3 regions of the Pseudoduganella sp. genome follow, and region 3 is predicted to be linked to each of the others. Evidence: predicted binding sites of a transcription regulator. Region 3 holds the regulator's gene; each other region holds the start of a gene.

The links. The regulator sigma-54, encoded in region 3, starts transcription at its own class of promoters, with help from an activator protein. The targets are predictions, from matches to a motif close to TGGCANGNAANCTGCTTT.
Positions count from the first base shown of each region.
Region 1: prpB (methylisocitrate lyase) is a predicted target of sigma-54. The motif match lies at 1,509-1,526, and genes of this name have one in related genera.
Region 2: ACE3TQ_RS19540 (PEP-CTERM sorting domain-containing protein) is a predicted target of sigma-54. The motif match lies at 7,038-7,055, and genes of this name have one in related genera.

Region 1 covers NZ_JAYSCO010000063.1:12,899-22,594, reverse strand. The annotation lists gene prpR (propionate catabolism operon regulatory protein PrpR) at 1-1,417, opposite strand, end outside; gene prpB (methylisocitrate lyase) at 1,562-2,449, shown strand; gene prpC (2-methylcitrate synthase) at 2,529-3,680, shown strand; gene acnD (Fe/S-dependent 2-methylisocitrate dehydratase AcnD) at 3,683-6,280, shown strand; gene prpF (2-methylaconitate cis-trans isomerase PrpF) at 6,283-7,467, shown strand; gene ACE3TQ_RS22335 (hypothetical protein) at 7,539-7,955, opposite strand; gene ACE3TQ_RS22330 (hypothetical protein) at 8,016-8,399, opposite strand; gene ACE3TQ_RS22325 (PAAR domain-containing protein) at 8,399-9,634, opposite strand; gene ACE3TQ_RS22320 (DcrB-related protein) at 9,688-9,696, opposite strand, start outside.
Region 2 covers NZ_JAYSCO010000048.1:617-10,312, reverse strand. The annotation lists gene ACE3TQ_RS19590 (LytR/AlgR family response regulator transcription factor) at 1-163, opposite strand, end outside; gene ACE3TQ_RS19585 (sensor histidine kinase) at 166-1,233, opposite strand; gene ACE3TQ_RS19580 (hypothetical protein) at 1,289-1,489, opposite strand; tRNA gene ACE3TQ_RS19575 (tRNA-Asn) at 1,653-1,728, opposite strand; gene ACE3TQ_RS19570 (hypothetical protein) at 1,777-2,022, opposite strand; tRNA gene ACE3TQ_RS19565 (tRNA-Asn) at 2,080-2,155, opposite strand; gene ACE3TQ_RS19560 (DUF3334 family protein) at 2,208-2,897, opposite strand; gene ACE3TQ_RS19555 (hypothetical protein) at 3,122-3,853, opposite strand; gene ACE3TQ_RS19550 (helix-turn-helix domain-containing protein) at 3,876-4,673, opposite strand; gene ACE3TQ_RS19545 (serine hydrolase domain-containing protein) at 4,802-6,163, shown strand; gene ACE3TQ_RS19540 (PEP-CTERM sorting domain-containing protein) at 6,480-7,001, opposite strand; tRNA gene ACE3TQ_RS19535 (tRNA-Asn) at 7,215-7,290, opposite strand; gene ACE3TQ_RS19530 (aromatic amino acid transaminase) at 7,327-8,529, opposite strand; partial or broken gene uvrB (excinuclease ABC subunit UvrB) at 8,640-9,696, shown strand, end outside.
Region 3 covers NZ_JAYSCO010000009.1:24,123-33,818, reverse strand. The annotation lists gene ACE3TQ_RS06445 (MOSC domain-containing protein) at 1-534, shown strand, start outside; gene ACE3TQ_RS06440 (DUF484 family protein) at 561-1,694, shown strand; gene ACE3TQ_RS06435 (cation:proton antiporter) at 1,776-3,755, opposite strand; gene ACE3TQ_RS06430 (SIS domain-containing protein) at 3,814-4,836, shown strand; gene ACE3TQ_RS06425 (KdsC family phosphatase) at 4,836-5,372, shown strand; gene lptC (LPS export ABC transporter periplasmic protein LptC) at 5,385-5,978, shown strand; gene lptA (lipopolysaccharide transport periplasmic protein LptA) at 5,992-6,561, shown strand; gene lptB (LPS export ABC transporter ATP-binding protein) at 6,564-7,319, shown strand; gene ACE3TQ_RS06405 (RNA polymerase factor sigma-54) at 7,329-8,816, shown strand; gene hpf (ribosome hibernation-promoting factor, HPF/YfiA family) at 8,884-9,243, shown strand; gene ACE3TQ_RS06395 (enoyl-CoA hydratase/isomerase family protein) at 9,320-9,696, shown strand, end outside.

The sequences.
Region 1 (9,696 bases), on a different contig from region 3:
TCAGCGCCTGCAGCGGTTCGGCGGCCAGGAACAGGGCCAGCCGCTCGGTCAGGTTGCGCAGCTCGCGCACATTGCCCGGCCAGTCGTAGCGCAGCAGGAGCGGGGCGCAGGCCGCCAGCTCCGCCGCCAGGTTGGGGTGGGCGCGCGCGCCCAGGCTGGCCAGGGCCGTGCGCAGCGACCATTCGGCCAGCGGCAGGATATCGGTCGGCCGCTCGCGCAGCGGCGGCAGCGCCAGGCGCAGCACGGCCAGGCGGTAGAACAGGTCGGCACGGAAGCGGCCCTCGCGCACGCGCGCTTCCAGGTCGCAGTGGGTGGCGCTGATGATGCGCACGTTGACGGGAATCGGGCGGGTGCCGCCGACCCGCACCACTTCGCGCTCCTCCAGCACGCGCAGCAGGCGCGTTTGCAGGGGCAGCGGCATTTCGCCGATTTCGTCCAGGAACAGGGTGCCGCGGTTGGCCGCCTCGAACAGGCCGGCATGGCCGCCGCGCCGGGCGCCGGTGAAGGCGCCTTCCTCGTGGCCGAACAGTTCCGACTCGAGCAGCGATTCGGCGATGGCGCCGCAGTTGACCGCCACGAAAGGCCGGTTGGCGCCGCCCAGGGTGCGCGGCGATTCGCGGTGGATGGCTTGCGCCACCAGCTCCTTGCCGCAGCCGGTCTCGCCCTGGATCAGCACCGTGGCGGGCGATTTCGCATACAGGACCACGGCTTGCCGCACGCGTTCCATGGCTTCGGATTCGCCGCGCAGGTCGGCCAGGCCATGCTTGGCGCGCAGCGTGTCGGCCACCACCGGGCGCCGGTTGCGGCCCGTTTCCAGTTGCGCCAGGCGCGCCATTTCCAGCGCATCGTCAAAGGCCTGGCGGATCGAGGCGGCGGAGTAGACGAAGACGCCGGTCAGCCCGGCTTCCTCGGCGAGGTCGGTGATCAGGCCGGCGCCGACGATGGCTTTGACGCCGGCGGCTTTCAGCTCGTTGATCTGGGCCCGCGCATCTTCTTCCGTGGCGTAGGTGCGCTGGGCGATCGGCACGCCGAAGGTGGCGGCGAATTCGGCCAGCGCCGGCATGTCTTCCTGGTAGGTGATCACGCCGATGCGGTCCGACACCTTGCGTGCGCGTGCCAGCGCCTGCATGAAATCGAAGCCGCTGGCCTTGGCGATCACCACCGGCACGGACAGGCGGCCTTTCAGGTAGGCGGCGTTGGAGCCGGCCGCGATCACGGCGTCGCAGCGTTCAGTCGCCAGCCGCTCGCGGATGTGGCGCGCGGCTTCGTCGAAACCGAGGTTGATCGGTTCGATGTCGGCCAGGGCGTCGTATTCGAGCGTGATGTCGCGGAACAGCTCGGACAGGCGCGAGACGGAAACCGTCCAGATGACAGGCTTGTCGGCAGGGTCGAAGGGCAGGGGTGTGGAATGTCGCATGTTTCGCCTGAAACGTTTCAGTGTTTCAATCTGAAACATTATACTCTGGCGCACGTGTTGCAAGTGCTTGATTTTGCACGCCAGGGCTGGCTGGCACGGCGTTTGCAGTAAAGGCGGCAAACAACCTGTTTCTGAAAGGACACCATGAGCCAATACTCCGCCGGCGCCGCCTTCCGCAAGGCCGTGCAAGAAGAATCCCCACTGCAGGTGGTGGGCGCGATCAATGCCAACCACGCCCTGCTGGCCAAGCGCGCCGGTTTCAAGGCGATTTACCTCTCGGGTGGCGGTGTGGCTGCCGGTTCCCTGGGGCTGCCGGACCTGGGCATCTCCAACCTGGACGACGTGCTGACCGATGTGCGCCGCATCACCGATGTGTGCGACCTGCCGCTGCTGGTGGACGTGGATACCGGCTTCGGCGCTTCCGCCTTCAATGTGGCGCGCACCGTGAAGTCGATGATCAAGTTCGGCGCGGCGGCCATGCATATCGAGGACCAGGTGGGCGCCAAGCGTTGCGGCCACCGTCCGGGCAAGGAAATCGTCACCAAGGGTGAGATGGTGGACCGTATCAAGGCGGCCGTGGACGCGCGCACCGACGAGAACTTCGTGATCATGGCGCGCACCGATGCGCTGGCGGTGGAAGGCCTGGATGCGGCCATCGAGCGTGCGGTGGCTTGCGTGGAGGCGGGCGCCGATATGATCTTCCCGGAGGCGATGATTTCGCTGGATATGTATAAGCAGTTCGCGGCTGCGGTGAAGGTGCCGATCCTGGCCAATATCACCGAGTTCGGCTCGACGCCGCTGTTCACGGTGGAGCAGCTCAAGTCCGCCGATGTGGGGCTGGTGCTGTATCCGCTGTCTGCTTTCCGCGCCATGAATAAGGCGGCGGAGAACGTGTATACCGCGATCCGTCGCGATGGCACGCAGCAGAACGTGGTCGACACCATGCAGACCCGCGCCGAGCTGTATGAACGCATCAACTATCACGACTTCGAACAGAAGCTGGATGCGCTGTTCGCGGCTGCTAAGAAGTAAAACCCGGTAAACCTGGGTCAGACCCAAGGGTCTGACCCTGACCTTCCGGGGTCATCGAATATATTGAGGAGAGACTAACATGACCGAACAAGCCCCAGCATTCAAACCTAAGAAGTCCGTTGCCCTGTCCGGCGTTGCAGCCGGCAATACCGCGCTGTGCTCCGTCGGCAAGACCGGCAATGACCTGCACTACCGCGGCTACGATATCCTGGATGTGGCCAATACCTGCGAGTTCGAAGAAATCGCTTACCTGCTGGTGCACGGCAAGCTGCCGAACATCGCGGAGCTGAAAGGCTACAAGAAGAAGCTGAAGTCCCTGCGCGGCCTGCCGCAAGGCGTGAAGCTGGCGCTGGAAGCGCTGCCTGCCTCGGCCCACCCGATGGACGTGATGCGCACCGGCGTGTCCGTGCTGGGCTGCTGCCTGCCGGAGAAGGACGACCACAATATCGCCGGCGCGCGCGATATCGCCGACCGCCTGATGGCCTCCTTCGGCTCCATGCTGCTGTACTGGTACCACTTCAGCCACAACGGCAAGCGCATCGACGTGGAGACCGACGACGACACCATCGGCGGCCACTTCCTGCACCTGCTGCATGGCGAGAAGCCGTCCGAGAGCTGGGTGCGCGCGATGCACACCTCGCTGATCCTGTACGCCGAGCACGAGTTCAACGCTTCCACCTTCACCAGCCGCGTGATTTCCGGCACCGGTTCCGACATCCACTCCGCCATCACCGGCGCGATTGGCGCGCTGCGCGGTCCGAAGCACGGCGGCGCCAACGAAGTGGCGCTGGACATCCAGCAGCGCTACGAGAACGCCGATGAGGCGGAAGCCGACATCCGCAACCGCGTCGCCAACAAGGAAGTGGTGATCGGCTTCGGCCACCCTGTCTACACCATCTCCGACCCGCGCAACGTGGTGATCAAGGAAGTGGCGCGCAAGCTGTCGCAGGAAGCCGGCTCGATGAAGATGTTCGACATCGCCGAGCGCCTGGAATCGGTCATGTGGGAAATCAAGAAGATGTTCCCGAACCTGGACTGGTTCTCCGCCGTCTCCTACCACATGATGGGCGTGCCGACCGCCATGTTCACCCCTCTGTTCGTGATCTCCCGCACCTCCGGCTGGGCGGCGCACGTGATCGAGCAGCGTATCGACAACAAGATCATCCGTCCAAGCGCCAACTACGTCGGCCCCGAGGACCTGGCCTTTGTACCACTGAAGGACCGCAAGTAATCATGAACAGCCAATATCGCAAACAACTCCCAGGCACGAGGCTGGATTACTTCGACGCGCGCGAAGCGGTCGATGCGATCAAGCCAGGCGCCTACGCCACGCTGCCGTACACCTCGCGCGTGCTGGCGGAGAACCTGGTGCGCCGCTGCGATCCAGCCACGTTGACCGCCTCGCTGCAGCAGCTGATCGAGCGCAAGCGCGACCTCGACTTCCCATGGTTCCCGGCGCGCGTGGTGTGCCACGACATCCTGGGCCAGACCGCCCTGGTGGACCTGGCCGGCCTGCGCGACGCCATCGCGGAGCAGGGCGGCGATCCCGCCCTGGTCAACCCTGTGGTGCCGACCCAGCTGGTAGTGGACCACTCGCTGGCGGTGGAATGCGGTGGTTTTGACCCGGACGCTTTCGCCAAGAACCGCGCCATTGAAGACCGCCGCAACGAAGACCGCTTCGACTTCATCAACTGGACCAAGAAGGCTTTCCGGAACGTCGACGTGATCCCGCCGGGCAACGGCATCCTGCACCAGATCAACCTGGAGCGCATGTCGCCGGTGATCCAGGTGACGGACGGCGTGGCCTATCCCGACACCCTGGTCGGCACCGACTCGCACACCCCGATGGTGGACGCGCTGGGCGTGATCGCCATCGGCGTCGGCGGCCTGGAAGCGGAAACCGTGATGCTGGGCCGCGCATCCTGGATGCGCCTGCCGGACATCGTCGGCGTTGAGCTGACCGGCAAGCCGCAGCCGGGCATCACCGCCACCGACATCGTGCTGGCGCTGACCGAGTTCCTGCGCAAGGAAAAAGTGGTGTCGGCCTACCTGGAGTTCTACGGCGAAGGCGCCAGCGCGCTGACGCTGGGCGACCGTGCCACCATCTCCAATATGGCCCCGGAGTTCGGCGCCACCGCCGCGATGTTCTCCATCGACGCGCAGACCATCAAGTACCTGAAGCTGACCGGCCGCGACGACGAGCTGGTGGCGCTGGTGGAAACCTACGCCAAGCACACCGGCCTGTGGTCGGACGACCTGGCCAAGGTGGAGTACGAGCGCGTGCTGAAGTTCGACCTGTCGAGCGTGGTGCGCAATATCGCCGGCCCATCCAACCCGCACAAGCGCGTGCCGACCAGCGAGCTGGCCGCGCGCGGCATCTCCGGCGTGGTGGAAAACGAACCGGGCAAGATGCCGGATGGCGCCGTGATCATTGCCGCCATCACCAGCTGCACCAACACCAACAACCCGCGTAATATGATCGCCGCCGGCCTGCTGGCGCGCAATGCGAACAAGGCCGGCCTGCTGCGCAAGCCGTGGGTCAAGTCTTCGCTCGCGCCCGGCTCGAAAGCCGTCACGCTGTACCTGGAAGAAGCGGGCCTGATGCCTGAGCTGGAAAAGCTGGGCTTCGGCGTGGTGGCCTATGCCTGCACTTCCTGCAACGGCATGTCCGGCGCGCTCGATCCGGCGATCCAGAAGGAGATCATCGAGCGCGACCTGTACGCCACCGCCGTCCTGTCGGGCAACCGCAACTTCGACGGCCGCATCCACCCGTACGCCAAGCAAGCCTTCCTGGCCTCGCCGCCGCTGGTGGTGGCCTACGCCATCGCCGGCACCATCCGCTTCGATATCGAGAAGGACGTGCTGGGCCATGACGCAGCCGGCAAGCCGGTGACCCTGAAGGACCTGTGGCCGAGCGATGAAGAGATCGACGCCATCGTGGCCGCCAGCGTCAAGCCGGACCACTTCCGCAAGGTCTACATCCCGATGTTCGCGCGCAGCGAGGACGCCGGCGAACGCGCCGAGCCGCTGTACGACTGGCGCCCGCAATCGACCTACATCCGCCGCCCGCCGTACTGGGAAGGCGCGCTGGCAGGCGAGCGCACGCTGAAAGGCATGCGTCCGCTGGCGCTGCTGGGCGATAACATCACCACCGACCACCTGTCGCCGTCCAACGCGATCATGATGGACTCCGCAGCAGGCGAATACCTGCACAAGATGGGCCTGCCGGAAGAGGACTTCAACTCCTACGCCACCCATCGCGGCGACCACCTGACCGCGCAGCGCGCCACCTTCGCCAACCCGACGCTGAAGAACGAGATGGTGCGCAACGCGGACGGCAGCATCAAGGCCGGTTCGCTGGCCCGCATCGAGCCGGAAGGCCAGGTTACCCGCATGTGGGAAGCCATCGAGACCTATATGGAGCGCAAGCAGCCGCTGATCGTGATTGCCGGCGCCGACTACGGCCAGGGTTCCTCGCGCGACTGGGCCGCCAAAGGCGTGCGCCTGGCTGGCGTGGAAGCGATTGTGGCCGAAGGTTTCGAGCGCATCCACCGCACCAACCTGGTGGGCATGGGCGTGCTGCCGCTGGAGTTCAAGCCGGGCGTGAACCGCCTGACCCTGGGCCTGGACGGCACCGAGACCTACGACGTGATCGGCCAGCGCGCACCGCGCGCCACGCTGACCCTGGTAATCCACCGCAAGAATGGCGAGCGCGTGGAAGTGCCGGTGACCTGCCGCCTCGACTCGTCGGAAGACGTGTCGATCTACGAGGCGGGCGGCGTGCTGCAGCGCTTCGCGCAGGACTTCCTGGAATCGGCAAAGGCAGCGTAACCATGGCCCACAAACCGCAAATCAAGATTCCCGCCACCTATATGCGCGGCGGCACCAGCAAGGGCGTGTTCTTCCGGCTGCAGGACCTGCCCGAAGCGGCCCAGGTGCCGGGCGCGGCGCGCGACAAGCTGCTGCTGCGCGTGATCGGCAGCCCCGACCCGTACGGAAAGCAGATCGACGGCATGGGCGGCGCCACGTCGAGCACCAGCAAGACGGTGATCCTGTCGGCCTCCAACCGTCCAGACCACGACGTGGACTACCTGTTCGGCCAGGTCAGCATCGACAAGGCCTTCGTCGACTGGAGCGGCAACTGCGGCAACCTGTCGGCTGCCGTCGGCGCGTTCGCCATCAGCGGCGGCCTGGTGGCCCCGGCCCGCGTGCCGCGCGACGGCATGGCCGTGGTGCGCATCTGGCAGGCCAATATCGGCAAGACCATCATCGCCCACATCCCGATGTCGAACGGCGAGGTGCAGGAGACCGGCGATTTCGAGCTGGATGGCGTGACCTTCCCGGCGGCCGAAGTGCAGCTGGAGTTCATGGACCCGGCGGCCGAAGAAGAGGGCGCGGGCGGCTCAATGTTCCCGACCGGGAACCTGGTGGACGAGCTGGAAGTGCCGGGCATCGGCACCCTGAAGGCGACCATGATCAACGCCGGCATCCCGACCATCTTCGTCAATGCCGACGCTATCGGCTACACCGGCACCGAGCTGCAGGAAGCCATCAACGGCGATGCCGCCGCGCTGGCGAAGTTCGAGACCATCCGCGCGTATGGCGCGCTGCGTATGGGCCTGATCAAGGACGTGGGCGAAGCGGCCACGCGCCAGCACACGCCCAAGGTGGCCTTCGTCGCGCCGCCGGCCGGCTATGCATCTTCCAGCGGCAAGCAGGTGGCGGCCGGCGAGATCGACCTGCTGGTGCGCGCGCTCTCGATGGGCAAGCTGCACCACGCCATGATGGGCACCGCCGCCGTCGCCATCGGCACGGCAGCCGCCATTCCGGGCACGCTGGTCAACCTGGCGGCCGGCGGCGGCGAGCGCGAAGCGGTGCGCTTCGGCCATCCATCCGGCACGCTGCGCGTGGGCGCCCAGGCAACGCAGGAAAACGGCGAGTGGAGCGTAAAGAAAGCCATCATGAGCCGCAGCGCGCGGGTCCTGATGGAGGGCTGGGTGCGCGTGCCAGCCGAGTAAGCAAGGGCACCCGGCCAGCCGGCCGGGTGCATTTCTTGTCTCTCCAGATTTCTACAAATGCAAGCACAGGCTCATTGCAATCGTTGATCAAGCGCATCCAGCATGCGTACATCAGCCGCGCCGGCGCCGACCCTGGCCGTTTCGATAGCAATGCGAAGTCGCGGGCTACTTTCGGCGATGACCACGCCGGATACGGCGAGTGCATGAATGGTATCTAGCGCGGCTATCTGTACATCCCGTGTGCCGGCTTGCAGCAGCGTGAGTGAGATGGCGAATGCGCGCTTTGTATCGCTGATCTCGCTGAGCGCTTCTGCACACGCTACCTGCCACAGCGGCGGCCGTTCGAGCAGTATCTTCTCCAGCCCAGTCCAGTCCTCGTCGGAAAAATCCTCCAGCAATGCAATGGCGTCATCGATCCCGATATCCGACCAATAATTATCGAATTGCCTCACGCCTTGTAGAAGCTTGTCGTATTTGTTCACGTCCATGCTGAGGTGCGCCAGCCAGCGGCATCAGTACCCGGTGGCAAACGAAAGCCGTTGACGGGTTTAGCGCCCAATATCGTCCTCTTCGTCATCGTCGTAGAACTTGCCTGGAGGGCTATACTCGCCATCCTGAAGCACTGGACACCAGCCAAAGTTTGTGTCGAACATGGAAAGGTCGATGATCTTGTAAGCGCCCGGCTGGGCAGCTTCCAGCGTCACCATGCCGAATGTGTAGTGGGTGTACATGCCGCCAACACCCGAAATAACCCGTTCGTGGAGCAGCTTCCAGTCCCAGCCCTGAACTATCCCTGTCGCTTCAGGCAATGGATCAAGAAACTCGATCTCGAATTCCTTTGCTACCTTGCAAAAGCATGGGATGTTTTTTTGCCGGGTCATTTCTTCCGAAATGAGATTCTTCGGCAAATCAATATGCAGGTACAAACTCACTATTTTCTCCTTGGGACACTGACGTTTCGCGGCACGATGACCTCGCCGGTGAAATGCTGTTCAAACTTGCTGACGGGCTGGAAGTACTGCTTGCCGTGCGGATCGCGGATCGCCACAACACGTACGCCATTCCGCGTGGTGACACCGTCAACCACAACGTAGTGCAGGAAGCCCGGGGGATTGGCCTTGGGGTTATCCGCAATCACCGCCATGATTGGCACGCCTTTCGACGTATATTTTGCTACATCATTCACATTGCGGCCAGTCCATGCCATTGCTTTGACGTCCTCACTGCGGAACAACGAAACCATTCTTGGCATGGTAGTACCGCCCCCGGCCGGCGGTACCCGGCCGATCAGCGCGCCGACTTCGACCGGCTTGCCGAGGGTATCCATGATCATGGCCATCGAGTTCTGGCCGCAAGTTGGCTGCTGCCCCTGGTTCAGCAGCAGGCGGTCCGTATTCCTGGGCAAGCCTGTACCGGTAAAGGGATTTCGGCCCACGTCCGCATTCGGGTGTACATCGTCCCCTGGCCCTGCCGCCTTTGGCGAGACGGATGTCGGCTTCCAGAGGCCGGCGCCCTTGGCGCCCAGGAACCCGCCAAGCAAGCCGCCACCCAGCATCGACCATTTTTGGCCGTCCGAACCTTCGCCGAATATCTTGCCACCGACCCAGCCGCCACCCATCCCACCAAGGATGCCGCCTGCCAGCCCGCCGGCAGCAACGACAGGGCCTGCCAGTACGACTGCCGCCCCCGCACCGACAACGAACAGCGCTACGTGCACCCAGGTCGGCACCAGGTCTTCGGCGTGGATATCATCCGTCTGCACCGTATCGCCACCGATATTCACATTCGGTGAACCTTTGGTGATCGTCGCGCTACAGGTCGTCTTGTCATCCACGCGCGCGGCCGGCCAGCCGTTGATGAACACCTTACCGCTGCCGGTCGCCACCTTCTCCGTATCGGTGTGTTTATCGCACTTGGCCGTGTCAAGGTGGGCGCGGATGGCACGCAGGCCGTTGGTGTACACATTCGGCGAACCCGTGGTGGTGATGTTGCCCACTTCTTCCTTCGGCGCCCAGCTCATGGTGCTCATCACCTCGCCGATTCCGCCACCAGCCGCCGCAGCGCCGCCAATAATGGCGGCGGCAGCCAGGCCGCCTGTACTGACGACGGCAACCGCTGTCACGGCAATCGCCGCAGCGGCGATGAGGCCGCCGAGCAGCCAGCTCATGGTGGGGCTGTGACCGATCGGGTCGTTCAGCCTTGCCGCTGCTTGAGCCATGGCTAGCGTGC
Region 2 (9,696 bases), on a different contig from region 3:
CGAGGAACAGCACCTCCGGCTGCAAAGCCAGCGCCTGCTGAAGCGCCTCGATGCCGTTGCCGCAATTGGCAACGATGTCCAGGCCGGGCCACTGGCGCTGCAATGCCGCCGCCAGCGTGGCAGCCAGGATAGGTTCGTCTTCAGCAATCAGTACAGTCGTCATAATCAAGCAGGCAAAACGATGCGGGCCACCGCGCCCTGTGGCGCGGCATCGAGGGAAAAGGAAGCACGCTCGCCGTACAGGCCACGCAAGCGCTCGCGGATATTGGCCAGGCCGAGCCCCGTGCCCGGCTTGCCCGGACCGGCATCCAGCCCGCGCCCCGTGTCGGACACCAGCAGTTCAAGCGCACCATCCAGCGCGCGTGCCGACACCTGCACATGGCCACCCGCCACATTCGGCTCCAGTCCGTGCGCGATGGCGTTCTCCACCAGCGGCTGCAGCAGCATCGGCGGCAGCTCCAGATTGCGCAAGGCATCCGGCATATCCAGCCCGTAGCTCAAGCGCGCTCCCATGCGCACCGACATCAAGCCCAGGTAAGCATCGAGCAGCGCAAACTCCTGCCCCAGCGTCGTGCGCTCGGCCCGCGCCGCGCTCAGGGTCGCACGCAGGTAGGTGATCAACTGGTCCAGCATGGCCTGCGCGCGCGCCGGATCCAGCGCAATCAGCCCCTGCAGGTTGGCCAGGGTATTGAACAGCATATGCGGCTCGATCTGCGCCTGCAGCCGCTGCAACTGCGCCTGCAAGGCCTGGCGCTGGACTGCCTCCGCCCGCGCCTTCTCCATCGCCGCCTCGGCGCGCGCCTGCAGCAGCCGGTCCCGCCCGGCGAAGAACAAGGTCGCCACCCCGGTCGCGAACACCGTGAACAGCAAAGCGCTGACACCGCGCTGGCCACTGAGCGAACCCATGATGTTGACTTTGAACCCAAGCAGCCAGGCCGCCAGGTGTGAACCGACAAACACGCCGGCAACGATCCCGCCCGCCAGCACCGGCAGGAACAGCAGCCAGTTGGTTTTCCCCTGCTCGCCCCATAACGAGAAGCGCGCCAGGTCGATCAGCAGCCAGGTGGACAAGCCGATGCACATGGAAACGACGAGATTGACGCCGAACATGCGGCCGCTGCCGAACACATAGGTGATCAGCACCGCGCACATGACGTTGAACAGGGCGACATACAGGCCGTCAATGGCCATGCGCCGCAAGGGGAATCGGGAAAATGGGAGGATTGTCTGCATGGCAAGCATTTTCGCCTCTGCGGCGCCTGCCTTGCAAACGATTTGCGACGAAACCTTATGCCAAGGCTTCTTTAGCGGCTTCTTCCGGCGTTAAACCGTCGTAGAACAGGTCCGTGAACCACTCAATCTGTTCTTCAATATGGTCCTGCGCCTGCTCCACCGTGGCGCCGCCCTTGACCAGGAAACCTTCCACTTCGATACACCACTGGATCAGTTCCAGCGTTTCAGGATCCAACTCTTCTTTTTTCTTAGCCATGCTTTACTCCAATCGACGGCCATTCTAGCATGCGAGTAGGTTGACGCCGCCCTGACGAATGGAAGCGGTAGCCCCTGCCACGCCTGCCTGCCGACGGCCTCGCCCCCAAAATGCAAAAAACCCAACCGGGTTAGGGCTGGGTTCTTGGCATGCTGCAGAATTCTGGCTCCCCGACCTGGACTCGAACCAGGGACCTGCGGATTAACAGTCCGTCGCTCTACCGACTGAGCTATCAGGGAAAAGAGGCGTGAGTATAGCGGCCAACTCCGCGAATTGCAATTCCCAGTTTATTGATCGGCCGGGATAATTTTCGTCGCGTACTCATGGGCAGCCGATTTCTTCTTCACCGCCCATGCCACCGCTTCTTTTGCTTGCGCCATCGTCAGGATGGAAGCCTTTTCCTTGTTCTTGATGAAGGAGACGCCTTCAAACACGCCCTCCTTGCTGCGCATGACCCGCGCAAACACCGGCGGCTTGTTCGGTTCCTTGATTTTGTCCTGCTGGACCATATAGCGCTGATCGCTGTTTTCCATTTTCCTACCTCGCAATGCAAAAAGCCCAACCGGTAAAGGCTGGGCTTTTCAGTATTCTGGCTCCCCGACCTGGACTCGAACCAGGGACCTGCGGATTAACAGTCCGTCGCTCTACCGACTGAGCTATCAGGGAAAAGAGGCAATATTATATCTGCCGTTCCAAAATTTGCAAACCCCTCTGTATCTTACATGCCAAGGGACTTCAGCAGCTCATCGGCGTCGTCCGACGAGATCGCTTCGGCTGGCGCATCCGCTGGCTTGGCGGCCTGCTCGCGCTCCAGCAGCGCATCCGGATCGATATCTTCCGACTTCTCAAAATCGTGCAGTTTAATAAACTCGGTGCGGTCGATCGCCAGTTCCAGGTAGAAGATGTTGTTGCGTTCGGTGAAGAAGGACACGCGGCGCATTTCCGGGCGGTCCAGCGGGGTATCCACGCTCAGCATCACCTGCTTGTTCAGCACCAGCATTTTCGGCTGGTTCTGGGTAATGTTGGTGTGCAGCTCGCTGCGTACTTTACCGGTGAAGTCGCCCACGATCTGGTTCATCAGCTCGCCCATGATGTTCGACACTTCGTCGGACGTGAAGGAGCTGGCCAGCTCGGACTTCGGCATGCCCATGCTCAGCATGTAGCGCTCGTAGATTTCCATGGCCGCTTCGGCCGAGAAGTTCAGTACTACCAGGCCGGTAAAGCCGCCATCGAACAGCACGAAGCAGCCGATATCAGGTTTCAGTCCGATTTTGGTAATACGCTGGACCATGGCCGAATACGTGATCCGGCTTTGCGATGCCACGTTCAGCACCCGCGTGACCGATGAGCAAAGGGTTGTCAGCAGGTCTTCGGTACCGTACACCACCCGCTCTTCTTTTGTAATCATTATAAAAATAGCTCCGCAATTGATCGTCCAGGCCACAAAAAAGCCGGAATATCCAAAGAATAACTTATCCCGTGGCAAAAGCAAAAATGTAAAGTGGCAATATGCTGTTGCCGCCACAGCAGGCGGATGGCAGTCCAATGCGTTTTTAACACTTTGCGCCTTTCGGTGGCGCGGGCGTGGGCCGCCGGGCGCAGGCGCGGCGGGCGGCAAGCTGCGGCGGGCGCTTAATTGACGGTTGCGGATTCGATTGATTTCACCACTTTGCCGTGTTCGTCCAGCATCTGGATCTGCGATTTGCCGTCCGCCGACACCAGCAGCATCATGCGCACGCGGCCTTTGGCATCCTTCAGCTGCAGCGACGAACCTTTGTCGCGCGTGTTGCCCAGCCAGATGCGGTTGGCACTCAGGCGGCCTTCGTCGTTGAGCTTGTTGTAGAAGGCCTCGCGCTCCGCCTCAGGCAGCTTGCGCGCCTCCTCGGTGAAACGCGTCACATCCTCCAGCGAGCTGACCTTGAAGTTCGGCACGTCGTTGATCTTGATGCCGGTCATCTGGTGGGCCGCGCTGTCGTTGGTGAGCAGTTGCAGGGTCTGGTCCTGGCGGAAACGGTCGAACGTCAGCGACAGGCCGGACGACACTTTGCCATCGGCCGTGATGCTGCCCTTCTGGATCAGGCCGCCGTTTTCCGTGCCTTCCTCATTAATGAACAGCATGCCAGCGAAGGAACGCCGATCCGGCCGCGCGCCCTCTTTGCCTTCCTTGAAGTCGCCTGGGAACTGGGCCTTGTTCGAAATGACGATGCGCTTGGTGCCGTCCGGCTCGACGATATTGATGCGTCCAACCGTAATTTCGTCAAAAGTCTCCTTCTTTTCAGTCTTGGCGGCAGTCAGGGCAAACACGGCGGCCAGGGCGGCTGCCATGGTGGTGGCGCCGGACAGGAAGGTGCGGATCTGCGACATATGAATCTCCTCTTTATAGTGGTCAGGGGGTTTTGCGTTTGTTTTTCAGGCGGCGCAAGCGCCATTCGGTGAACATCCCGACGAAGCCGGCAGCGAAAATGACGGCGCCGATAAACTGCAGGATGCGGTTGCCGGTGGCGGCAACGTGTTCATAACGGACCAGGCTGAAGCGGCGCTGGCCACCGTCCGCCCTGGCGAAGTAAAACTGGCCGCGGTTCTCGGTCGTCTCGACATTCATTGGGCGTACGCGCTGCGCCTTGAAGTCGGCCATGGTTTTGGCAAACTCTTCGCGTGTGATGAGGTTGGCGGTCTGGCGCAAGCTGAGGATCTCTTCGAAGGTGTCGAAGATGTTCTCCGCCTCGCCCGCCTGGATCACGCCGGGCGACGTGTAGTGATACACCCGGTTCGGGAAGAAGATGCCGTCGTTGGCCGCCAGCATCAGCGCAAACCCGAGAATCCAGGCCAGCGCCGAGCCGACCAGCCAGCGGCGCGAGTGGTCGGCCTGCTGGGCCACGGCCTGGGTTGTGAACTGGGCAACTGCCGGGATATGGCGCAAAGTCGTCTCCAATACCTCCTGGTGCAGGTCTTTCAGGAAGCTCGCCGCATCCATGCCGAGGCCGGCGACAATGGTGGAAAACATCTCCGCCGATGGCACCGACTTATCGTTTTCCAGTTTCGAAAGATAGGACTGTTCGATCCCGAGTGCTTCCGCAAACTGCGGCTGCGTCTGCCCGCGCTCGGTACGCAATTGCTTGAGCTTTTCGCCGAAATTCATGACAACCTTTCCAAAAAGTAACTGAATGACCGTATTCTTGGTCATTCATGCAAGACTTGGAAGTGGAATATTGAAGAATTTGCATGAATTTGCATGCTTTAGCTTTTCTTAAGCCTGCCTAAAAGACAATCTGCTATCGTTATGTTGCGATTTTGCAAACAACGAGGTTCACCATGCCGCCCCATCACGCCACTCTTCCCGCCACCGCTGCGCTGCCGGCATTCGCTGCCCGCCTGGGCAGCATGGTCGACGCAAGCGTCCGTCCGCTGTTCCAGGACGACGCGCCTGGCGCCGCCATCATCGTTGCCATAGACGGCCAGACGGTGTTCCGCCAAGGCTACGGCCTGGCCGATTTTGCGACCCACAAGCCGGCCACCCCGGACATGGCCTTCCGTCTCGGTTCCATCACCAAGCAATTCACTGCCGCCGCCATCCTGCTGCTGGCCGAGCAAGGCAAACTCGAGACCAGTGACGACATCCGCCAATACCTGCCCGCTTTCCCGGACAAAGGCAAACGCATCACCATCGAGCATTTGCTGACGCATACCTCCGGCATCCCCTGCTACACCGAACAACTCAGCTACCTGGGCAATATGGCCAGGGACATGACGGTGGACGAGATGATCGCCAGCTTTAAAGACATGCCGCTCGAATTCGCGCCGGGCGAACAGTTTGCCTACAATAATTCAGGCTATTTCCTGCTCGGCGCCATCATCGAACGGGTGTCGGGGCAGACTTATGCCAGTTTCCTTGCCCAGCACATCTTCACACCGCTGGGCATGCGGCACACCGCTTATGAAGGCCACCAGCGCAACGCGGTCGTCCAGGCCAGCGGCCACAGCCATGAAGAAGGCAAGTTTGGCCCCGCCGCGCCGCTCAGCATGACCCAACCCTATGCCGCCGGCTCGCTGGTCTCCACCGTCGACGACCTGGCCCGCTGGGACCAGGCCATCAGCCAGTCCCGCCTGCTGCAGGAGCGAAGCTGGCAGCGCGCATTCACACCCTACGTGCTGGCCAACGGCAACGCGACCGGCTATGGCTATGGCTGGGAAATCACCACCCTGCGCGGCAGCACCGCGATTGAACACGGCGGCGGCATCAACGGCTTTGCCACCCATGCGATTCGCCTGCCCGAGGAGCGCGTCTTTGTCGCCGTACTGACCAATAGCGACGACGGCATCGCCGATGCCGATTTCGTTGCCCACAAGGTCGCCGCCATGGCCATCGGCAAGCCCTTCCCCGAGCGCGAGGCAATCCAGTTGAGCGAACAGGCACTCGACGCCATGGTTGGCACCTACATGGTGGACAGCAAGACCAATCGCCAGGTCATCCGCGAAGGCAAGCGGCTGTATATGCAGCAGACCGGCGGGGATCGCCACGAAATCACGCCTTATGCGAGCGACGCCTTCTTCATCCCCAATACCTTGGTGGAAGTTCGCTTCAGGAAAACGCAGGGAGGGAAAGTGGACAGCATGGTGGTCACGGGCTCGGGGCCGGAAACGCCCTACCCGCTTATCGGCGCCGGCAATCCGTAGCAGCACCCTGTGGTGGCGTGGGCGCCCCGGCGTGCGCCCCCCCCTGCACCGGCCGCTACGGACTGGCGCCTGGCTTCATCCCCGCGATCTCGGCCCAGGATGGCAAGTACTTTGCCCAGGCCACGGGCCAGGAACCAGCCGAGATTTTCCCGCAAACGGGGCAGCTGCTTCTTGCCAGGGTGATGGAGGCAGATATCCGCTTTGAACACGGCGCGGATGGCCGCGTGACCCGCCTGGTGCTGCTGCAAGGCGGGCGCGCGGCAGACGTAAAAAAGCCCAACCGGCAACGGTTGGGCTTTTGCAAGAGGCCGCCGGATCAGGCGCGGCGGCGGGTGCGTGCCAGCGCCAGCAGGCCCAGGCCGAGCAGAACGATCGAGCCTGGCTCAGGTACGTTCACGCTGGCGTTGACTTGGCCGACGTTGTTCCATGCATCGGAATCCCAGTAGTACAGGTTCAGCTTGCCGCTGGCGTTGGCATAGCCATCGAACTTGGTGCCGATGGTGAAGTAGTTGCCGTCGCCGATTTTGCCAACCAGGCTACCGATACGGGCATTGAAATCGCTGCCGTCCGCGTTCTGCACCTGCATGTACCAGCCGTCCTTGCCATCAGCGTTGCTGAAGTAGCCGGCGTTGCCATGGCTAAAATTCCAGAGCTGGGATGGATCGACCGAAATATTCATGTGCTGGCCGGCTTCCAGTTCGATGCCGGTGTTCAGCGCAGTGCCGCCGCCAATGCTGTTGGCGCTCGAGTGGATGGTCACTACGCCTGCCTGGGCCAGGCTGGCGGCAGCGAAAGCTGCGAAGAAAGTGATGGTGCGAAGAAACTTTTGGACTTGCATGCGTGATTCCATGGTTACATTTTGAAAGTTAACCAAGAAGCAAACATCATGCCAACCAAAAACTCACAGGCCAATAGTGAATGAAATCAACTACTTATTCCGATAGGCAAAACACCTTGCCCGCAGGACTGTAAAGTTTTCCGACACTTCAACTGTTTATGCGCCGTGAAAAACAAAAAGCCCAACCGGTGGTGGTTGGGCTTTTCTATATTCTGGCTCCCCGACCTGGACTCGAACCAGGGACCTGCGGATTAACAGTCCGTCGCTCTACCGACTGAGCTATCAGGGATCATTTCTGACCGCGTTGCGATCAGAGACCAAGATATTACAGAACCTTGGCGATGGCGTCAACTACTACATCGATATTCTTCGAATTCAGTGCCGCCACGCAGATACGGCCAGTATCCACCGCGTAGATCGACTGTTCGCGCAGCTTGGCCACCTGCTCTTTGGTCAGGCCGGAGTAGGAGAACATGCCAACCTGTTCACGCACGAAGTCGAAGTCATGGCCCGGGGCCTTGGCTTTCAGCTTCTGCACGAAGGCTTCGCGCATTTCCTTGATTCGCACGCGCATGCCGGCCAGTTCGTCTTCCCACAGCTGGCGCAGTTCCGGGGTGGACAGCGCGGTTGCAATGACCTTGCCGCCGTGGATCGGTGGGTTGGAGTAGTTGGTGCGCACCACGCGCTTCAGCTGCGACAGCAGGCGCGCCGCTTCGTCGGCCGATGCCGCCACCACGCTCAGGGCGCCCACACGCTCGCCGTACAGCGAGAAGGATTTGGAGAAGGAGTTCGACACCAGCAGCGCCACGCCGGTGGCGGCGAAGCGGCGCACCACGGCGCCATCTTCCGCGATGCCGGCGCCGAAGCCCTGGTAGGCCATATCCAGGAACGGCACCAGGCCGCCCGCGACCACGGCAGCAATCACCTCATCCCATTGCGCCTGGGTCAGGTCGGCGCCGGTCGGATTGTGGCAGCAGGCGTGCAGCACCACGATGGCGCCGCGCGGCATGGCTTTCAGCGCAGCCAGCATGGCCGGGAAGTTCACGCCGTGGGTGGTTTCGTCGTAGTAGGCGTAGTTGTTGACCTTGAAGCCGGCGCTTTCGAACAGCGCGCGGTGGTTCTCCCAGCTTGGGTTGCTGATGTAAACCTCGGAATTCGGGGAAAAACGCTTCAGGAAGTCAGCGCCCAGCTTCAGGGCACCGGTGCCGCCCAGAGCCTGCACGGTCACGGCACGCTTCTCTTGAATTACGGCGCTGTCGGCGCCAAATACCAGCTCTTGCACAGCCTTGTCGTAAGCAGCCAGGCCTTCGATCGGCAGGTAGGTACGCGGGGCGTGCTGTTCGATCAGGATTGCTTCCGCTTTTTCTACGCACTTGAGCAGCGGCACTTTGCCATTGTCGTCATAATAGACGCCTACGCCCAGGTTAATCTTCGCTGGGTTAGTGTCTGCATTAAAGGCTTCGGTGATGCCGAGGATCGGGTCGCGCGGGGCCATTTCGATGGCGCTGAAAACGGAAGGGTTCGTCATGATTAGATTATTTACGTTTGGGAGCGGGGCGATGCAGAAGCTTGCCGGCACCCGAAGAATATCCGGTCAGGGCCACCGACAATCGCATATTCTATCAAAGGTCTGCATTCATGTCTGATTCGCAAAATTCCGGCGCTGCGGCGCCGACTGTCATCACTTTCCCGGACTCGCCGTACCGCCTGCACCAGCCCTTCCCGCCTGCCGGCGACCAGCCCACCGCTATCGACGGCTTGTGCGAGGGGATCGAGGACGGCCTGTCGTTCCAGACCTTGCTGGGCGTGACCGGCTCGGGCAAGACCTACACCATGGCCAACGTGATCGCACGCATGGGCCGCCCGGCCATTGTGTTCGCGCCGAACAAGACGCTGGCGGCGCAGCTGTATTCCGAATTCCGTGAGTTCTTCCCGGAAAACGCGGTCGAATACTTCGTTTCCTACTACGACTACTACCAGCCGGAAGCCTATGTGCCGCAGCGCGACCTGTTCATTGAAAAGGACTCGTCCATCAATGAGCACATCGAGCAAATGCGCCTGTCCTGCACCAAATCGCTGATGGAGCGGCGCGACGTGGTGATCGTGGCCACCGTCTCGGCCATCTACGGTATCGGTAACCCGAACGAATACCACCAGATGATCCTGACCTTGCGCGCCAAGGACCGCGTCTCACAGCGCGACGTGATCGCGCGCCTGATCCAGATGCAGTACACGCGCAACGAAATGGACTTCGGCCGCGGCACCTTCCGCGTGCGTGGCGACACCATCGACATCTTCCCGGCCGAACACGCCGACCTGGCGGTGCGCCTGGAAATGTTCGACGACGAACTGGAAAGCATCCAGCTGTTCGACCCGCTGACCGGCAAGGTCAAGCAAAAGATCCCGCGCTTCACCGTCTACCCGGGTTCGCACTATGTGACGCCGCGCGCCACCGTGCTGCGCGCCATCGAGACCATCAAGGAAGAGCTGCGCGAACGCCTCGATTTCTTCCGCCGCGAGAACAAGCTGATCGAGGAGCAGCGCCTGGAGCAGCGCACCCGCTTCGACCTGGAGATGATGTCCGAGGTCGGCTTCACCAAGGGCATCGAGAACTACTCGCGCCACCTGTCCGGCGCCAAGGCCGGCGAACCGCCGCCGACCCTGGTCGACTACCTGCCGCGCGATGCGCTGATGT
Region 3 (9,696 bases):
TATGACTGCGATGAAACCACCGCCACCTGGTTCAGTAAGTTCCTCGGCCTGGAATGCCGCCTGGTGCGCTTCCACGCCAATGCCAAGCGCCTGACCAGCGGCAAGTGGACCGACGGCGAACAGCACCCAACCCTGTTCTCGGACGGCTACCCGATCCTGGTCACCGGCACCGGTTCGCTGCAGGACTTGAACGAAAAGCTGGCCGCGCAGGGCCGCGCCCCGCTGCCGATGAACCGCTTCCGCCCCAACCTGGTGATTGGCGACCTGGAAGCCTTCGAGGAAGATTACGCGGAAGAGCTGCGCATCGGCGAGGCGGTGCTGAACCCCTGCAAGCCGTGCGCGCGCTGCCCCATGCCGTCGGTCGACCAGGCCACCGGCGAATTCGGCCCCGACCCGCTGGACATCCTGCAAAGCTACCGCGCCAAGCCGGAAGTCGATGGCGGCATCTGTTTCGGTATGAATGCCGTTGTAACAACAGGTGATGGTATAAAACTAAGGGTTGGCGACCAAATCGAGGTTACACTGTCGTTTTAGTAGTGAATTTGTGGCGGGCGATGGAGATCACGCAGAAAATCACGGGCAAACAGCCCACCCAGGCGGACCTGCTGGCCGAAAACCAGGCCCTGCGCGCCCGCCTCGCCTACCTGATCGAGCAAGCCGAGCGCAATCACTCGATCATGATGCGCCACCAGGCGTTTGACCTGGAAATCGTCGGCGCCTCCAGCTTCCCTGAACTGATCGGCACTATCTTCCGCACCCTGCCGGTGATTTCCGACCTCGATGCGGTGACCCTGACCCTGGTCGATGTGGATGACGATATCCGCACGGTGATGGAAAAGCTGGGTGTGGACTTCAACGACTTCCCCGACCTGGTGTTTGTGCCGGACGTGGAAGGGCTGGGATTCGAGCTGCAGCCGGGCCAGCAGCCCAAGCCCCAGCTGGGCATGTTCGACGCGCTGAAACATGCGCGCCAGTTCCCGCAACCGGCGGCGCGCCTGCAAAGCGTGGGCGTGGTGCCGCTGCTGCGCAACAAGCGCGTGATCGGTTCGCTGAACCTGGGCAGCGCCGACCCGACCCGTTTTTCGCCCAGCCTGGGCACGGATTTCGTCGAGCACATGGCGTCCATCATCGCCATCTGCCTGGAGAACGTGATCTCCAACGAGATGCTGAAGTACATGGGCCTGACCGATGCGCTGACCGGCGTCTTCAACCGGCGCTATGTGGACCGGCGCTTGCTGGAAGAGATTTCACGCGCACGCCGGCAGTCGTATCCGGTGTCGTTCATGTATATCGATATCGACCACTTCAAGCGCGTCAACGATACCGTGGGCCACGGCGGTGGCGACGAGGTGCTGCGCGAAGTAGCGGCGCGCATCAAGGCCGAGCTGCGCCTGTCCGATGCGCTGGCGCGCTTTGGCGGCGAGGAGTTCGTGGTACTGCTGATCGATGCGGACCTGGAGAGCGCGGCTTACGTGGCGGAGCGGATCCGGGCCGGGATTGCGGCCAGCATGATCGAGCTGTCGCATGGGGTGAAGGTATCGATTACCGCTTCGGTGGGCGTATCGAGCCTGTCGCAGGTGCCGGACGGCGGCAAGCCGGAGGTCCAGGCGGCGCAGCTGATCGAGCAGGCCGACGAAGCCTTGTACCAGGCGAAAGAGGGCGGCCGCAACCGCGTGGTCCGCTACGCTGCTTAAAAAATGGGGACGTACCCCATTTAATCGGCAACTTTCTCTTTGAGAAAGTTGCCAATTAAATGGGGTACGTCCCCATTTTTTTTAAGCCAGCAGATCGTTCTCGGCGCGCGCTACTTCTTCAGCGGTGCCGCGCAGTACCACGACATCGCCTGCCTCCAGCGTCATCCCCGGTGCGGCTTCGAGCCTTACCTTGCCGCGGCGGATCGCTGAAATTTCGGCTCCCGTCTCGTCCAGCCCCAGGTCGCGCACGCATTTGCCGATGCAGGAGGCCTGCTCTCCCAGCGACACCGAATGCAGGCGCACCATCTCCGACTCCTCGCCCGAATCGCTGGCGCCGTGGAAATAGCCGCGCAGGGAGGCGTAGCGCGCTTCCCGGGCCCTCTGCACGCGGTGCACCACGCGCCGCAAGGGCACGCCCAGCATCACCAGCGCATGGGAGGCCAGCATCAGCGAACCTTCCATCAGCTCCGGCACCACCTCCGCTGCGCCGGCTTCCTTCAGCCGGTCCAGGTCGGTGTCGTCGTGGGAGCGCACGATCACCGGCAGCTCCGGCGCCAGTTCATGCACCAGGTGCAGCACCTTCAGCGCCGACGGCGTGGAGGCATAGGTAATCACTACCGCCGACGCGCGCTTGATGCCCGCCGCCACCAGCGACTCGCGGCGCGCGGCATCGCCGTAGGATACGTTGGCGCCTGCTGCCTGCGCCTCCTGTACCCGGATCGGGTCCAGGTCCAGCGCATGGTAGGGAATTTTTTCTTCGCTCAGCAAGGTCGCCAGCGACTGGCCGGAGCGGCCGAAGCCCGCCACGATCACGTGCTTTTGCGACGCCATCGTGCGCGCCGCGATATTGGTCAGGTTCAGCGACTGCATCATCCACTCGTTGGCGGAGAACTTCATCACGATGCGGTCCGACTGGGCGATCAGGAACGGCGCCACCAGCATCGACAGCACCATCGACGCCAGCACCAGCTGCACCACGAACGGGTCGACCAGCTTCATGCCGCCCACCACATTCAGCAGCACGAAGCCGAATTCGCCGGCCTGCGCCAGCGCCAGGCCGGTGCGCATGGCGGTCGACGTGGAGGAGCCGAACAGGCGCGCCAGACCGGCGATAAGGGCGAATTTGAGCAGCACCGGGCCGGCCAGCAGCACCAGGACCAGCCACCAGTTCTCGAACACGATGCGCACATTGAGCAGCATGCCGACGGTGATGAAGAACAGGCCCAGCAGCACGTCGCGGAACGGCTTGATGTCCTCCTCCACCTGGTGCTTGTACTCGGTCTCGGAAATCAGCATCCCCGCCACGAAGGCGCCCAGCGCCAGGGACAGGCCGGCCCGCTCGGTGATCCAGGCCGCGCCCAGGGTCACCAGCAGCAGGTTGAGCATGAACAGCTCCTGCGAGCGGCGCATGACCACGATGGTGAACCATTTGCGCATCACCTTCTGGCCGACCACCAGCAGCAGCAGCAGCACCACGGCCGCCTTCAGGCTGGCCAGCCCCAGCGTGCGCGGCAGGTCGGCCGGGTTCTGCGCCAGCGCCGGGATCAGGATCAGCAGCGGCACCACCGCCAAGTCCTGGAACAGCAGGATGCCGATGATCTTGCGCCCGTGGTCGCTTTCCAGCTCCAGCCGTTCCGTGAGCATTTTCACCACGATGGCGGTGGACGACATGGCCAGCGCGCCGCCCAGCGCGAACGAGGCCTGCCAGCCCAGCTGCACCGAGGGTGGCAGCACGAAGTGGATCAGCCAGCCGAACAGCATGGTGGCGGCAATGGTCAGCACCACCTGCGCCATGCCCAGGCCGAACACGATCGAGCGCATGGCCATCAGCTTGGGCAGGGAAAACTCGAGCCCGATCGAGAACATCAGGAACACCACGCCGAATTCGCCCAGCAGTTCGGTGGCATGGCTTTGCTCGGCCAGGCCCATGGCATGGGGGCCGAGCAGGATGCCGACGGCCAGGTAACCCAGCATCGGCGGCAGGTGCATCATACGGAAGGCGACCACGCCGAGGACGGCGCTGCCAAGGAGGAGAAGTGTCAGCTCGAGGGGGGAGAACATCCGTTGTTTGTTATGTCTGGCAAGTTTTTTGCTTATCTAATTCGGCTATACTTCGGGCATGAGTGTAACCCATGAAAAAACAATGCTGAAATCTTTTGATGCCAAGACCGCAACGCGTGCCCTGGAACTGGCGCGCGAAGCCCTGCAGATCGAAACCGATGCCCTGGCCGCCCTGCATGCGCGCCTGGCAACGGACGAAACCGTAGGGCAAGCCGTGTCCCTGTTGCTGCAATGCAAAGGGCGGGTGGTGGTCTCCGGCATTGGCAAGTCTGGCCATATCGGCAAGAAAATCGCCGCCACCCTGGCCTCGACCGGCACCCCGGCCCTGTTCGTGCACCCGGCCGAAGCGGCGCACGGCGACCTGGGCATGGTGACCCCGGAAGACGTAGTGATCGCCATTTCCTATTCCGGCGAAGCGTCCGAGCTGATGGCCATCCTGCCGGTGGTCAAGCGCATGGGCGGCCACGTGATCGCCATGACCGGCAAGCCGCAATCGAGCCTGGCCAAGATCGCCGACGTGCACCTGGACGTCTCGGTGGCCAAGGAAGCCTGCCCGATGAACCTGGCGCCGACGGCCTCCACCACCGTCACGCTGGCGCTGGGCGACGCCATTGCCGTCGCGCTGCTGGAGCTGCGCGGCTTCAAGGAAGAAGATTTCGCCCGTTCGCACCCGGGCGGCGCCCTGGGCCGCCGCCTGCTGACCCATGTGCGCGACATCATGCGCAAGGACGCCGCGGTTCCGGCCGTGGGCCTGGAGACCCGCCTGCCGGACGCGCTGCTGGAAATCACGCAGAAGGGCATGGGCATGACCGCCATCGTCGATGCCGACCACAAGCCGGTCGGCGTCTTCACCGACGGCGACCTGCGCCGCATGATCGAGAAAGTGCAGGACTTCACCAAGGTGGTCATCAAGGACGTGATGCACCTGAACCCGCGCACCATCGGCCCCGACCGGCTGGCGGTGGACGCGGTGGCGGTGATGGAAGAATTCCGCATCAACCAGATGCTGGTGGTGGACGATGCCGGCGTGCTGGTGGGCGCCCTGCATATCCACGACCTGACGCGCGCCAAGGTGATCTGATGGCCCTGTCACACGAAGAACTCGTCGCCCGCGCCGCCAAGGTGCGCCTGTTCATCTTCGACGTGGACGGCGTGCTGACCGACGGCAGCCTGACCTACGGCGCCGAAGGCGAGCAGGTCAAGACCTTCAATGTGCACGACGGCCTGGGCATCAAGCTGCTGCAGGAAGCGGGCATCAAGACCGCCATCATTTCCGCGCGGCGCACGCCGATCGTGCTGGCGCGCGCCAAGGACCTTGGCATCGAATACGTGCACCAGGGCGGGCACGACAAGCTGACCCCGTTCAAGGCGATGCTGGAGCAGATCGGCATCACCGAAGAGCAGGTCGCCTTCATCGGCGACGACGTGGTCGACCTGCCGATCTTGAGCCGCGCCGGCTTTGCCGTGAGCGTGCCGAACGGCCGCCCGGAAGTGCATGCGCGCGCCCATTACATCACCGAAGCGGCCGGCGGCCGCGGCGCCGTGCGCGAGGCGTGCGAATTCGTGCTGCGCGCCACCGGCAATTACGAGCGCGTGATGGCGCAGTTCCTGGCTTGATCGGGGCGGAGCATGCGTAACCAGAGGATCGCCCACCGCTTCCGCCTTTCCATCGGCATGATCCTGGTGCTGGTGGCGGCGCTTGGCAGCTTCTACCTGCTGGAGCTGATGAACCGCGCGGACGAGGACATGCAGGCCGATATGCGCCTGAATGAGCCGGATTACATCATCGAGAACTTCTCCTTCGTGCGCATGTCGAAGGAGGGCAAGCCGAGCTACATCATCGCCGGCGACAAGCTGACCCACCGCCCGATCGACGATTCGTCGGAGATCGACAAGCCGCGCGTGCGCAGCCTGTCGGGTGAGACGCCGCCGCTGGACATGCTGGCGAATACGGCGCGGGTGGACGAGGCCAACAGCCGTATCACCCTGAACGGCAAGGTCAGCATCGACCGCGCGGCCTCGCCGCAGGCGCAGTCGCTGCACCTGGCCACGGAGAAGCTGGTGATCTTCCCGGACGAAGACCGCATGGAAACCGACCGGCCGGTGAAAATGAAACTGGGCGACTCGGTCGCCACCGCGAACAGCATGCGCGCCAACAATGCGACGCGCCAGATACACCTGGAAGGCAACGGCACGCTGGTGCTGCCGCCGCGGGCACAATAAACAAGGAAAGACTATGAAACGATTACTGTTGTCGGCAGCCCTGCTGCTGGGGCTCGCGGCCCCGGCGTTGGCGGAAAAGGCCGACTCCTACAAACCGATGAACATCAGCTATGGCGCGCTCGATATCGACGACGTCAAGCAGGTCACCATCCTGTCCGGGGGCGTGACGCTGACGCGCGGCACGCTGGCGATGACGGCGCAGCGCGCCTTCGTCAAGCAGACGCCGGAAGGCTACAAGCACGTCACCCTGTTCGGCGAAGGCAAGAAAGCCACTTTCCGCCAGAAGCGCGACGGCGCCGGCGACCTGTGGGTGGAAGGCGATGCTGAACGCATCGAGTACGACGAGCAGGCCGAGATGGTGAAGATGTTCAGCAAGGCCTCGATCCGCCGCATTGAAGGCGGCAAGCAGAACGACGAAGTGCAGGGCGAATTCATCTCCTACGACAGCCGCAAGGAGTTCTTCAGCGTGCGCAACAGCGCCACCGGCGAAAGCAAGCCGGGCGGCGGCCGCGGCACCATGGTGATCCAGCCTTCGCGCACCGAACCTCCGGCAACCCCGCCTGCAACGCAAGAGAAAAAATAAGCATGGAAGCGAATACCTGCGCCAGCACGCTGGTCGTGCGCGGCCTCCAGAAATCCTACGGCAAGCGCCAGGTGGTGCACGACGTGTCGCTGCAAGTCGATTGCGGCGAAGTGGTCGGCCTGCTGGGCCCGAACGGTGCCGGCAAGACCACCTCCTTCTATATGATCGTGGGCCTGGTGGCGTCCGACGCCGGCACCATCGACATTGGCGGCACCGACGTTTCCAGCCTGCCGATCCACAAGCGCGCCACCCTGGGCATTTCCTACCTGCCGCAGGAAGCATCGGTGTTCCGCAAGCTGACGGTGGAGGAGAACATCCGCGCCGTGCTGGAAATCCAGCAGGTCGACGGCAAGCCATTGAGCAAGGCCGACATCGACCAGCGCCTGGAAGCCCTGCTGGCTGACTTGCAGATTGAAAAGCTGCGCGAAAACCAGGCCCTGTCGCTCTCGGGCGGCGAGCGGCGCCGGGTGGAGATCGCGCGTGCCCTGGCCACCAACCCGCGCTTCGTGCTGCTGGACGAACCGTTTGCCGGCGTCGACCCGATCGCCGTGATCGAAATCCAACGTATCGTACGTTTCCTGAAGGAGCGCAATATCGGTGTCCTGATCACCGACCATAATGTGCGTGAGACCCTTGGTATTTGCGACCGCGCCTACATCATTAACCAGGGCGCCGTGCTGGCCTCGGGCCGACCGGACGATATCATCGCCAACGAATCCGTGCGCCGGGTCTACCTCGGCGAACACTTCCGCATGTAAGCGAAGGCCATGAAACAGACACTGCAACTGCGAACCTCGCAACACCTGGCGCTGACGCCGCAGCTGCAGCAGTCGATCCGCCTGTTGCAGCTATCGACGCTGGAGCTGCACCAGGAACTGGAGCAGCTGCTCAGCGACAACCCGATGCTGGAGCGCCTGGACGATCCGCTCGACCACTCGGTGCGCCTGCTGGCCGATGGCGCCATCAGCCAGGGCGCCGGCAACGATGCCGTGGCCACGCCGGAGGCCCCGGCCCCGGATGGCGCGGATGGCCCCGCCGCCGCCGCCGAAGGCGATGCATACGAAGCCGGCGACGGCGACAGCATCGGCAACGGCAGCGACGACACCGACTGGAGCGCCAGCGCCGGCAGCAAGTCGGCCGACGACGAAGACAGCCGCCCGCAGCTGGAAGCTTCCGGCTGCACCCTGCGCGAACACCTGCTGGAACAGATGCGCGTCACCGTGCAGGAGCCGCGCGACCGCGCCCTGATGGAGATGGTGATCGACGCGCTGGACGAAAACGGCTACCTGGAAGAGCCGCTGGAAGAAATCCTCGAGCGCCTGCCGCCCGAGCTGGAAATCGAACTGGACGACCTGCGCTGCACCCTGGTGCTGCTGCAAAGCTTCGACCCGCCCGGCGTGGGCGCGCGCAATGCGTCCGAGTGCCTGGCGCTGCAAATCAAGCGCATGCCCGGCGTGCCGCTGGTGACGCGCCGCATGGCCCTGACCATTGTCGAAAAGCACCTGGCCTGGTTCGCGCAGCGCGAGTTCACCAAGCTGAAGAAAGCGCTCGACTGCGACGATGAAGACTTGCGCGAGGCGCAGGCCGTGATCCGCCAGTGCAACCCGCACCCGGGCGCCGAGTTCGACTGCGGCGAATCGGACTATGTGGTGCCGGACGTGATCGTGAAGAAGGGCCGCGGCGGCTGGGTGGTATCCCTGAACAACGACGTGGTGCCGCGCCTGCGCGTGAACGCGCTGTACGCCAACCTGCTCAAGCAGGGCAAGAGCGAATCGCAGATGAACGGCCAGCTGCAGGAAGCCAAGTGGCTGATCAAAAATATGCGCCAGCGCTTCGACACCATCCTGCGCGTGGCGGAAGCGATAGTAGAACGACAAAAGAATTTTTTCAGCCACGGCGCGGTGGCGATGCGCCCCCTTGTGTTGCGTGAAATAGCTGATACACTGGGACTACACGAGAGCACTATTTCCCGTGTTACAACTCAAAAATATATGCTCACCCCGCATGGCATGTTTGAGTTGAAATATTTCTTTGGCAGCCACGTCGCGACCGAAGCCGGGGGTGAGGCTTCCTCGACTGCGATACGGGCGCTGATTGTGCAATTGACAGGAGCAGAAGACCCTAAAAATCCTTTATCCGACAGTAAGATTGCGGACATGCTGGGAGAACAAGGCATGGTGATTGCGCGACGGACTGTTGCCAAATATCGAGAAGCGTTGAAAATCCCTCCGGTAAGCCTCCGCAAATCTTTGTAGTGCATGGGTTCCTCTGTGCGCCATGGCGTGCACGAACTCGAGAGCGACATCATCTTTAGGAGTGTGTATGAATCTCACCATCAGTGGACATCATGTCGAAGTGACCCCAGCCATCCGCGAATACGTGCAGAACAAGCTGGAACGAGTCAAGCGCCATTTCGATCAAGTAATCGATATTGCTGTCATCCTGACTGTAGATAACCTCACCGAGAAAGAGAAACGCCAGAAAGCGGAAATCAACCTGCGCATGTCTGGCAAAACTGTATACGTCGAAAGCCTGTCGCAAGACCTCTACGCCGCCATCGACACCCTGATCGATAAACTGGATCGCCAGGTCATGAAGTACAAAGACCGTGTGCAGAACCATAACCATGCGGCCATTAAGCACTTCCCGGACACGTACGAAGCACCACCCACCGCCATGTAAAGGACTGGCCGTGTAAGCACACCAAAGGGCGCAATTGGCGCCCTTTTTTGCGCCCGTCGTGCGTTAAAATATTTGCATGAGCGAATACGTCCACACCCAGATCACGAACGGCACCGGCTTCATCACGCTGGACCGACCCAAAGCCCTCAACTCGCTGTCCCTCGACATGGTGCGCGCGATGACGCAGGCCCTGCTGGCCTGGCGCGACGATCCCGCCGTGGCGGCCGTGGTGGTGCGCAGCAGCAGCGAACGCGCGCTGTGCGCCGGCGGCGACATCCGCTTCTTCCACGACGTGGGCCGTGCCAATCCGCAAGGCGGCAGCGCGCTGCTGGAAGACTTCTTCACCGAAGAATATGCGCTGAACCATTTGATCCATTTCTACCCCAAGTCTTATGTGGCGCTGATGGATGGCGTGGTGATGGGCGGCGGCATGGGCATTGCCCAGGGCGGCCC